DNA from 2 places in the Mesorhizobium sp. M0088 genome. Region 1 is predicted to be linked to the other one. Evidence: predicted binding sites of a transcription regulator. Region 1 holds the regulator's gene; the other holds the start of a gene.
What was found. The regulator PhoB, encoded in region 1, activates phosphate uptake and scavenging genes when phosphate is short. The targets are predictions, from matches to a motif close to TGTCATNNANCTGTCAT.
Positions count from the first base shown of each region.

Region 2: a site for PhoB is predicted at 2,579-2,595, ahead of NKJ67_RS29970 (LTA synthase family protein). Genes of this name have one in related genera too.

Region 1 covers NZ_JAMYUI010000013.1:31,722-37,011, reverse strand. The annotation lists gene NKJ67_RS16875 (ROK family protein) at 1-1,157, shown strand, start outside; gene phoB (phosphate regulon transcriptional regulator PhoB) at 1,174-1,863, opposite strand; gene phoU (phosphate signaling complex protein PhoU) at 1,880-2,587, opposite strand; gene pstB (phosphate ABC transporter ATP-binding protein PstB) at 2,614-3,438, opposite strand; gene pstA (phosphate ABC transporter permease PstA) at 3,456-4,772, opposite strand; gene pstC (phosphate ABC transporter permease subunit PstC) at 4,769-5,290, opposite strand, start outside.
Region 2 covers NZ_JAMYUI010000031.1:40,384-45,673, forward strand. The annotation lists gene fabF (beta-ketoacyl-ACP synthase II) at 1-139, opposite strand, end outside; gene NKJ67_RS29955 (acyl carrier protein) at 174-410, opposite strand; gene fabG (3-oxoacyl-[acyl-carrier-protein] reductase) at 621-1,358, opposite strand; gene fabD (ACP S-malonyltransferase) at 1,416-2,357, opposite strand; gene NKJ67_RS29970 (LTA synthase family protein) at 2,610-4,568, shown strand; gene NKJ67_RS29975 (pilus assembly protein TadG-related protein) at 4,610-5,290, opposite strand, start outside.

The DNA of each region.
Region 1 (5,290 bases):
CCGAGATCGCCGCGACCACAAGCCTCAGCCATTCGACCATCTCGGCGATTTCATCCGACCTGATCGTCGAAGGCATCCTGACCGAAAGCAAGCCGAGCGAGGCCGGCTCGCTCAAACGCGGCCGGCCGCAGGTCGGCCTCAGTCTCAATCCGGAAGCGGCCGCGGTAATGACCGTGGTGCTGTCGCTGAACTTCCTCTCCGTCGCCGTCATCGACTATGCCGGCCAGGTGATATCCGAGGAACAGCGCCGGCTGGACACGCTGACGATGTCGCGCGAGTCGCTGATCGGGGAATGCACGGCCATCGTGCGGCGCCGCCTGGCAGATCCCGACCTGGACGTGCGCAGCATCGCCCGCATCGCGCTGGCCATCCAGGGCATCACCGACACCCGTGCCCGCGCCATGCTGTGGTCGCCGATCACGCCGCACACCGACATCGCCTTCGCTGACATATTCGAAGACGAGTTCGGCATCCCTGCCATAATGGAGAACGACTGCAACATGATGGCGGTGGCGCTGCGCTGGCGCGACCCCGATCGTTACCGCGACGATTTCATCGCTATCCTTTTGTCGCACGGCATCGGCATGGGACTGGTGCTGAAGGGTGAATTGTTCACCGGCACCCATTCTTCGGGCGGCGAATTCGGCCACATGATCCATCGGCCGAACGGCGCGCTATGTCGCTGCGGACGGCGCGGCTGCGTCGAAGCCTATGCGGGCAATTACGCCATCTGGCGCAACGCCAGGCAGATGGGCGAGGATGCAGAACCCGTTGCCGATGTCAGCGACGCCGACATGCGCGCCCTGGCTGCCGCGGCCCGCGAAGGTGACGGACCCGAACGGGAAGCCTATCGCAAGGCCGGCGAAGCGCTCGGCTACGGCCTCGGCAGCCTGTTCGCGCTGATCGATCCGGCGCCGGTCGCCATGGTCGGTGTCAGCGCCGCCGCCTTCGACCTGATCGAGCCGGCATTGCGGCAAGCGATTGCCCAGACCGCCGGCGGCCAGCATTCCAAATCGATTTCCTTCGACACCGAGCCGAACGAACTGCCGCTGATCCGCGAAGGCTGCGCCATGCGGGCGCTGATCTTCGTCGATCAGGAGATTTTTGCGCCGGGCGTGCAGGCAAGATCCGGTTTCGGCGGCAAGAACGTGGCGTGAGTTCAAACGAGGGAGTTCAGTCCTCTCGGATGGCGTATCCGGCGCCACGGATCGTGCGGATGACATCAGGCATACGGCCATTGTTGACCGCCTTGCGCAGCCGGCCGACATGCACGTCGACCGTGCGCTCGTCGATGTAGATCGTCTCGCCCCAGACATTGTCGAGCAGCTGGCTGCGCGAGAACACGCGGCCTGGATGGCGCATCATGAATTCGAGCAGGCGGAATTCCGTCGGCCCAAGCCGGATCTCGCTCTTCTTGCGATAGACACGGTGCGACTCGCGATCGAGCACGATATCGCCGACCTTCAGCACGCTGGACAGCACTTCCGGCTTGGCCCGGCGCAGCAGCGCCTTGACCCTGGCCATGAACTCCGGCGTCGAGAAGGGCTTGACCAGATAGTCGTCGGCGCCGGTCGACAGGCCGCGCACGCGGTCGCTTTCCTCGCCTCGCGCGGTCAGCATGATGATCGGCAGCCGCTCGGTCTCGGGACGCATTCGCAGGCGCCGGCAGAGTTCGATGCCCGAAACCGCAGGCACCATCCAGTCGAGCACCAGAAGATCGGGAACGTTCTCCTGCAGCCGGATTTCGGCCTCGTCGCCGCGCGTCACCACCTCGACCTGGTAACCTTCGGATTCAAGATTGTAGCGGAGCAGCACGCCTAGCGGCTCCTCATCCTCCACCACCATGATGCGTGGTGCGATCATCGGCTGGTCACCCCTGTTATGCCGCTGGCGCGGACATTGCCGTCTCGTCCTGCTTCGGACGATTGGCTGGCAGCTGCGTGCCGGTCAAAACATAGTAGGCATTTTCGGCGATGTTGGTCACGTGGTCGCCGATCCGCTCGAGGTTCTTGGCGCAAAACAACAGGTGCGTGCACGCCGTGATGTTGCGGGGATCTTCCATCATGTAGGTCAGCAGCTCGCGGAATACCGAGGTGTATTTGACGTCGATGCGTTCATCATTGTTTCTGAGCGTGGCAAGCGCAGCCGCGTCAGCGGCGGCATACTCGTCGACGACCCCCTGCACCTGGATCAGCACCAGCTGCGCCATCGCGTCGATCGAATGCGAAAGGTCGTGCGGCGTAACGCTCAGCCCGACAGTGCCGACGCGCTTGGCGATGTTCTTGGCAAGGTCACCGATGCGCTCGAGGTCGCCGGCCATGCGGATCGAACCGACCACCGCACGCAGATCGTTGGCCATTGGCTGGCGCTTGGCGATCAGCGTGATGGCGCGATCGTCCAGCTCGCGCTGGCGTGCATCCATGATGGCATCATCGGAAACCACGCGCTGCGCCAGCGCATTGTCCGAATTGAGCAAAGCCTTGGTCGAGCCACTGACCATCGAGCGGGCGAGATCGCCCATGTCGCGGATCAGCTGGCTGATCTGCTCCAGATCCTCATCGAAAGATGCAACGGTATGTTCACCCATGATCTTCGTCCCTCATATGCCTGAGCTCAGCCGAACCGGCCGGTGATGTAGTCCTGGGTGCGTTTGTCGTCGGGGGTGGTGAACATCTTGTCGGTGGCGCCCTCCTCGACCAGATAGCCTAGATGGAACATCGCGGTGCGCTGCGACACGCGCGCTGCCTGCTGCATCGAATGGGTGACGATGACGATCGTATAGTTCTGGCGCAGTTCGTCGATCAGTTCCTCGACGCGAGCAGTGGCGATCGGGTCGAGCGCCGAACACGGTTCGTCCATCAGGATCACCTCGGGCGACACGGCGATGGCGCGTGCAATGCACAGACGCTGCTGCTGGCCACCGGAAAGACCCGTGCCAGGTTCCTGCAAACGGTCCTTCACCTCGTTCCAGATTGCCGCCTTCTTCAGGCTCGACTCGACGATCTGATCCATGTCGGCCTTGCGCTTGGCCAATCCGTGGATGCGCGGGCCATAGGCGACGTTCTCGTAGATCGACTTGGGGAACGGATTGGGTTTCTGGAACACCATGCCGACGCGCGCCCTGAGTTCGACGACATCGATGTTCTTGTCGTAGATGTCTTCTTCGTCGAGCGTTATCTTGCCGGTTACCCGCGCGGAATCGATGGTGTCGTTCATGCGGTTGAGGCAGCGCAGGAAGGTCGACTTGCCGCAGCCGGAAGGGCCGATCAGCGCCGTCACCTGATTCAGGCGGACGTCGAGATTGACATCGAACAGCGCCTGCTTCTCGCCATAGAACACGCCGACCTTGTCGCCGCGCATTTTGATCACTTCGTTCGACTTGGCGTTCATCTTATCGCCCACTGCGTTTTCAAGGGACTGTTCGGTCATGATGTTCATACCAAAATGCCTTTTTTCTACCAGCGCCGCTCGAACCGACGCCGAAGCACGATCGCGGTGATGTTCATGGCCATGAGGAAGACGAGCAGGATGATGATGGCGCCCGACATGCGCTCGACGAAGGCGCGTTCGGCCTCGTTCGCCCACATATAGATCTGCACCGGCAGCGCGGTGGCCGGATCGAAAGGCGTCGTCGGTGGATCGGCGACGAAGGCGACCATGCCGATCAAGAGCAGCGGCGCGGTTTCGCCGAGCGCACGCGCTAGACCGATGATGGTGCCGGTGAGGATGCCGGGTGCGGCAAGCGGCAGGATGTGCTGGAACACCATCTGCATCTTGGAGGCGCCAAGACCGAGAGCCGCCGAGCGGATCGACGGCGGCACCGCGGCAAGTGCGGCGCGCGTCGCGATGATGATCGTCGGCAGCGTCATCAGTGTCAGCACCAGGCCGCCGACGAAAGCGGCGGAGCGCGGCATGCCCAGGAAATTGATGAACACCGCGAGGCCGAGCAAGCCGAAGACGATTGACGGCACCGCTGCCAGATTATTGATGTTGACCTCGATAAGGTCGGTGAAACGGTTCTTCTTGGCAAACTCCTCCAGATAGATGGAGGCGGCGACGCCGATCGGCAGCGCCAGGAGCAACACGATTACCATCATATAAAACGAGCCGATGATCGCCACGCCCATGCCCGAGGTTTCCGGGCGGCTGGAGGCGCCGTAGGTGAACAGGCCGCTGTTGAAGTGCTCGGCCATCGCGCCCTCGGTCTTGAGCTTGTTCATCCAGGTGATCTGCTGGTCCGAGACCTTGCGTCGCGCTTCCTCGACACTGAGGTCGATCTGGCCCTTGAAAGCCGAGTCGAGATTGGCGGCGGCGAGGATGTTGACGTTGCGTGTCGTGCCGATCACGGACGGATCGGCGGCAACGATGTCGCGCAACTGGACGCGGGCGCCTTCCGACAGGAAGCCCTTGAGCTTCTGGATCATCGGCTTGTCATCAGGAGAGATGCCGAGCTTGGCCACAAGCGCGTTTTCGGCGAGCTTGGGATAATTTGCCTTGATCAGAACGCTCGGATCGGTTGCACGCTTGCCGGAAGGATCGATCACCTTCTCGTCGAACGAGATCGGCAGTGATACCGTCGTCTGCCAGAAGGCGGTGTAGCCTTTCGAGACGATGGTGATCAGCATGATTGCCAGGAACGCCAAGCCTACGGAAATCGCCACGACGCCATAGATGCGGAAACGGCGTTCGGCGGCGTAACGGGCCTTCAGGCCGATGTCGCGGCGCGGATGGGCCGCCGCCCTGACCATCGTATCCATGGAGATGTCGGTCATTCGTACTGCTCCCGATATTTGCGCACGATGTAGAGCGCGACGATGTTCATCACCAACGTCAGCGCGAACAGCGTCAGGCCGAGCGCGAAGGCGACCAGCGTCTGCGGCGAATTGAACTCGAGGTCGCCGGTGAGCTGGTTGACGATCTTGACGGTGATGGTCGTCATTGCCTCGAACGGGTTGATGGTAAGGTTGGCGGCGACGCCCGCCGCCAGCACGACAATCATCGTTTCGCCGATGGCGCGCGAGGCGGTCAGCAGGATGGCGCCGACGATGCCGGGCAGTGCAGCCGGCAGGATCACCCGCTTGATCGTCTCGGAGCGGGTCGCGCCGAGGCCAAGCGACCCGTCGCGCATGGCGCGCGGCACCGCGGTTATGATGTCGTCCGAGAGAGAGGACACGACCGGGATCAGCATGACGCCCATGACCAGGCCGGCGGTGAAGATGCTCTGGCCCTGGATGAAGGGCGAACCGCCGGTCAGCGCCGCGGACAGGTCGCGCAGGAACGGCCCAAGCGT
Region 2 (5,290 bases), on a different contig from region 1:
TGCAGGCAAGATCCTCCACCTCGAACTCAGTGATGCGCTTGGCAGCGCTGCGGCCGGTCAGAAGCTCCTTCCAGCTGTGCTCGAAGCCCATGCCGAACGGCGACAGCAACCCAAGGCCCGTGACGACGACACGCCTCATCGCAGGTCCTCCCCGGTGATGACTGCGGAAAGCGTCAGGCCGAAGCCTTGTCGATGTACTTCACGGCATCGCCAACGGTCAGGATGGTCTCAGCCGCATCGTCGGGAATCTCGACGCCGAATTCTTCTTCGAACGCCATGACGAGTTCGACCGTGTCGAGGCTGTCGGCGCCCAGATCATCGATGAAGCTCGCCTGCTCCGTCACTTTGTCGGCATCGACGCCAAGGTGCTCGATGACGATCTTCTTGACGCGCTCTGCGGTGTCACTCATTTGGGCATCCTCGTCTTTTGTTTGTCTGTCTTCGTTAGCGGGCAGAATGCCGCTAATCAAGCTGAAAGATGGTCCTGCCGGAAACGCAACGACTACGGACCGGTTTTTGCCCGAACCGCCGGGTTGCGGGCCGCATTACACGAAAAATAGCTGAGGTCCAAGCCGAAATGGTCTCTTTTCACAACCCGCCGGCGTTGCTGCCGAACCTCGTCAAATCATAGCCATGCCGCCATTTACGTGGATGGTCTGGCCAGTGACGTAGGCGGCTTCGTTGGAGGCGAGATAAGCGACGGCGGACGCGACTTCAACGCTGGTGCCCATGCGCCGCGTCGGGATCGCCGCCATGATCGCCTCTTTCTGCTTGTCGTTGAGCTTGTCGGTCATCGCCGATTCGATGAAGCCCGGAGCGACGCAGTTGACGGTGATGTTGCGGGTGGCGATCTCCTGTGCCAGCGATTTGGAGAAGCCGATCATGCCGGCCTTTGAGGCGCAGTAATTGGTCTGGCCGGGATTGCCGGTGATGCCGACCACCGAGGTGATGTTGATGATGCGGCCATGGCGGCGGCGCATCATCGGGTGGGTGAGTTCGCGGGTCAGCCTGAACACGGCGGTCAGGTTGACCTCGAGCACGCTGTCCCAGTCGGCATCCGACATGCGCACGAACAGGCCGTCCTTGGTGATGCCGGCGTTGTTGACCAGGATGTCGACGCCTTCGAGATCGGCTTCGGCTTTCTGGCCGAGCGCCTTGACCTCCTCACGGTTGGACAAATTGGCCGGGAACAGCTTGACCCGGTCGCCAAGCTCGCTAGCCAGCGCTTCCAGTTTCTCGACGCGGGTGCCATGCAGGCCGACGATCGCGCCCTGCGCATGCAACATCCTGGCGATCGCCTCGCCGATGCCGCCGGATGCGCCGGTGACGAGCGCCTTGCGGCCAGTCAATTCGAACATTTTTGTCTCCTGATTGAGAAGAGAACACCCTTTACAGGGATGGGATCAAATGACGCTTTATGCAAGCGCCGCCATGGCCGCCTCGACGTCAGCCGCGGTGCCGACCGACGCGGTGGCGACATCGCGGTTGATGCGCCGCGCCAATCCTGAAAGCACCTTGCCGGCGCCGATCTCGTAAAGCGTGGTGACGCCGTTTGCGCCGAACCATTCCACCGTCTCGCGCCAACGCACGCGGCCGGTTATCTGTTCGACCAGGCGGCGGGCGATCTCGTCTGGATCGCTGGTCGGGCTGACCGTAACATTGGAGAGGACGGGAACCACCGGCGCGTTCTTTGCCACGCCGGCCAGGGCTTCGCCCATGACGTTCGCGGCCGGCGCCATCAGCGCGGAATGGAAGGGCGCGGACACCTGCAGCATCAGCGCGCGTTTGGCGCCTTTCTCGGTGCACAGTTTCGCGGCCAGTTCGACCGCGGCCTTGGCGCCGGAGATGACCAGTTGGCCACCGCCATTGTCGTTGGCGATCTGGCAGACAGAGCCTTTGGCGGCTTCCGCGCAAGCGGCTTCGACATCGGCCTGTTCCAATCCGATGATCGCCGCCATGGCGCCCTCGCCGGCCGGCACCGCCGCCTGCATGGCATTGCCGCGTATGCGCAGCAACCGGGCGGCATCGGCAACCGAAACGAAGCCGGCAGCGGCCAACGCCGAATATTCGCCCAGCGAATGACCGGCGACATAGGCGATCTTGCCTTTCAGCGAGAAGCCGCGCGATTCCAGCGCCCGGATCGCGGCCAGCGACACCGCCATCAGCGCCGGCTGCGCGTTGGCGGTCAGCGTCAACGTCTCTTCCGGCCCTTCCCAGATCAGCTCCGACAGATTTTCGCCGAGCGCATCGTCGACTTCCTGGAAGACCCTGCGCGCTTCGGGGAAGGCGTCGGCGAGATCCTTGCCCATGCCGACCGCCTGGCTGCCTTGTCCGGGAAAGGTGAATGCAACGGCCATGCGAGGGCTCCAAAGGGCTGGTTTTGCTTGCCTGAAGACGGGTTTTTCTTGCCTGTGACGCATGGCGGGGCGCCAAGTCAAGCCCGGTTCGACCCTGCCCGGCGGCAGCCTCGTCCGCCGAGTGCCTGTTGCGAAAGGGTTTTTGGCGATCACTCCTGATGAAAACCGCTCACGATTCGTTTGCTGGCTCTTCTTATTTCCGTTACAGGCGCTAGCTTTGCGTGACAATTCCATGACAATCGAGTGACGTGCTTGTCGCCGGGTGGGGAAGTTAAAGTGGCAAAGAGTTACAAACGCACCGGCAAGGCCGCGCCACAGTTCCTGGAAGACGACCCCTCCACCGGCTATCTGCCGGGCAGGAGATGGCCGGTCGTGCGCTATGGGCTGATCAGCCTGGCGATCGCCGCTATCCTGGTGTTTGCCATCGAACTGATCGTGCGCGGCGACTTTGCCGGAACCATCTCCTTCTTCCTGCAGCCGTTCAAGCCGGGCTGGACCACCATCGTCGTGTTTGCGCTGCTCCTGATCGGCTTCGATGCGGTGCTCGGCCGCAGCCACCAGAGCCTGATGATCGTCGCGCCGCTGACCTTGTCGCTTGCTTTCGTCGGTCACCAGAAGTCGCACTATCTCGGCGATCCGCTCTATCCGACCGATTTCCTCTATGCCCGCCAGATCTTCGCGCTGCTGCCGCTTTTGGTACGCGAACGGCCGATGACCGCGCTTGCCATGGTCGTCGGCATCGTCGCCGGCCTGTCGCTGCTCGTCTACGGCTGGCGGCTATGGCGCCGCAAGGTTCCCGCACTCAGCCGCAAGGGGCGCCTTGCGCGGCTGACGCTGGCAGTGCCGCTGCTCGCCTTCTTCGTTTCGATCATGGACTACGCCACCTTCTCCTGGACCAGGGATCGGCTGCAGATCATCCCGATCATGTGGGACCAGAAGGAAAACTATGCCTCCAACGGCTTTGCGCTGGCCTTTGCCCTCAACGTGCCGATGGCGCATGTCTCGGCGCCGCCGGGCTATTCCGACAAGGCGATCGCAGCGATAGCCAGGCCTGATGTGACCGCCTCGGTGCCGGCCGAGAAGCCGGACATCATCATCGTCATGAGCGAATCCTTCTGGGATCCGACCAAGTTGCCTGGCGTCACCATCACGCCAGATCCAATCCCCAATGTGCGGGCGCTGCGCTCGGGCTCGATGTTCTCGCCGGAGTTCGGCGGCATGACCGCCAATATCGAGTTCGAGGCGCTGACCGGCTTCTCCAACGCGTTCCTGCCGGCAGGCAGCATCCCCTATCAGCAATATGTGCGCACGCCGACGCCTTCGCTCGCGACCTTCCTGAAGAGCCAGGGTTACCGGGCGCGCGCCATCCATCCCGGCACCAACTGGTTCTGGAACCGTGGCGCGGTCTATGCCGATTTCGGCTTCAACGATTTCAAGTCGGAAGAGACGCTGCCGCCAATGCAAAAGCGCGGGCCACTGGCATCGGATGCGGCGATGACCGACGAGATCATCAGCGAGGCCGACGCCAGCGACGAGCCGGTGTTCTTCTTTGCGGTCAGCCTGCAAAACCACGGTCCCTACGAGCCGAACCGCTATTACAATCCCACGCATAAGGTGCAGGCGCCGATCAGCCAGTGGGCGCGCGAATCGCTACTCAGCTACGCCGAGGGCTCAGCCGATGCCGATCGCGGCCTCGAACGCCTCGTCGAATGGGCCAAGAAACGCTCCCGCCCCACCGTAATCGCCTTCTTCGGCGACCATCTGCCGCCGCTGGGGCCGGTCTATGTCGAAACCGGCTTCCTCAAGGACAACGTCGCGCCGCGCAAGGAAGCGTCGCCCGAGGCTGCTCTCGAGCATCACGAGACGCCGCTGGTCATCTGGTCGAACCGCACCGGGCCGGCTGAGCAGATGGGTGCCGTCAGCCCAGCCTTCCTGCCCTATCATATCCTGAAAACGGCCGGGATCAGCCATCCATACTACACCGGCTTCCTGGGCGAGATGAGCGAACGCTACCGTGTCGTCGACCGCAATCTTCTGCTGACGCCGGCTGGCGAAGCCACCCCCGATTGGGCGCGGCAGAAGGAGATCGATCCGGCGATCCGCGATTTCCGCCTGCTGCAGTACGATATGATGTTCGGCAAGCGTCAGGCAGCGCCTGACTTCTTCCCCGAAACGGTCGACAAGGACAAAGTTGTCGCCCATACGAGTTGAGCCCAACGATCCCTCAGGCTCGTCTGTGTCGGATCGCGCGTTCAGTTCGTCAATTGCAGCTTCGAGAACTTGTTGGCGATCTGCTGGAAAACGTCCGGCAATTTGGTCGGATCGTTAACTGCATAATAGCCGCTCGGATCAGAAGCGCAGGCGCTGTAAAGCGCGCGGTTGGCTGCGGTGTCGGATTGCAGCACCATGGTGTAGATTTGCACGCCCTCGTTCTTCAATTGCGTGCAAACGTTTTTGGTCCAGCCGTCGACATTGCGCGCAGCGGTCGTCTGGTTATCTGATCCGAAACGGCCGCCGGCCAGATAACCATACGATGTGTAGTCAGATTTCGTCGGCTGTTGGCTGGCGCCATAGACGACGTTCTCGCCGTCGGTGAGCAACAGCACGATCTTGCTGATGCCTGGCGTCTTCCACGGCGCTCCATCGGTGTAGGGCTCGGCGGGCGACAGCACCCGCATACCCCATGACAGGCCCTCGGAGACATTGGTGCCCGAACCGTTCCACTCGGTCATCTGACTGGCAGCCTTGCGCAGCTTGTCGAAATCGTCGGTCAGGGGGACCACCGGGGTCGGACACGCACGGTTCGGACCGATAGTGATGGGAGAGCCGATCTCGGTGATGAGTTCCTTGGCGGGCGCAACATATTTGGCGATCTTTTCCCTGGCAGCCCTGTCATCGGGCGACAGAAGTTCGATGAGATTGCCGAGCAGGTT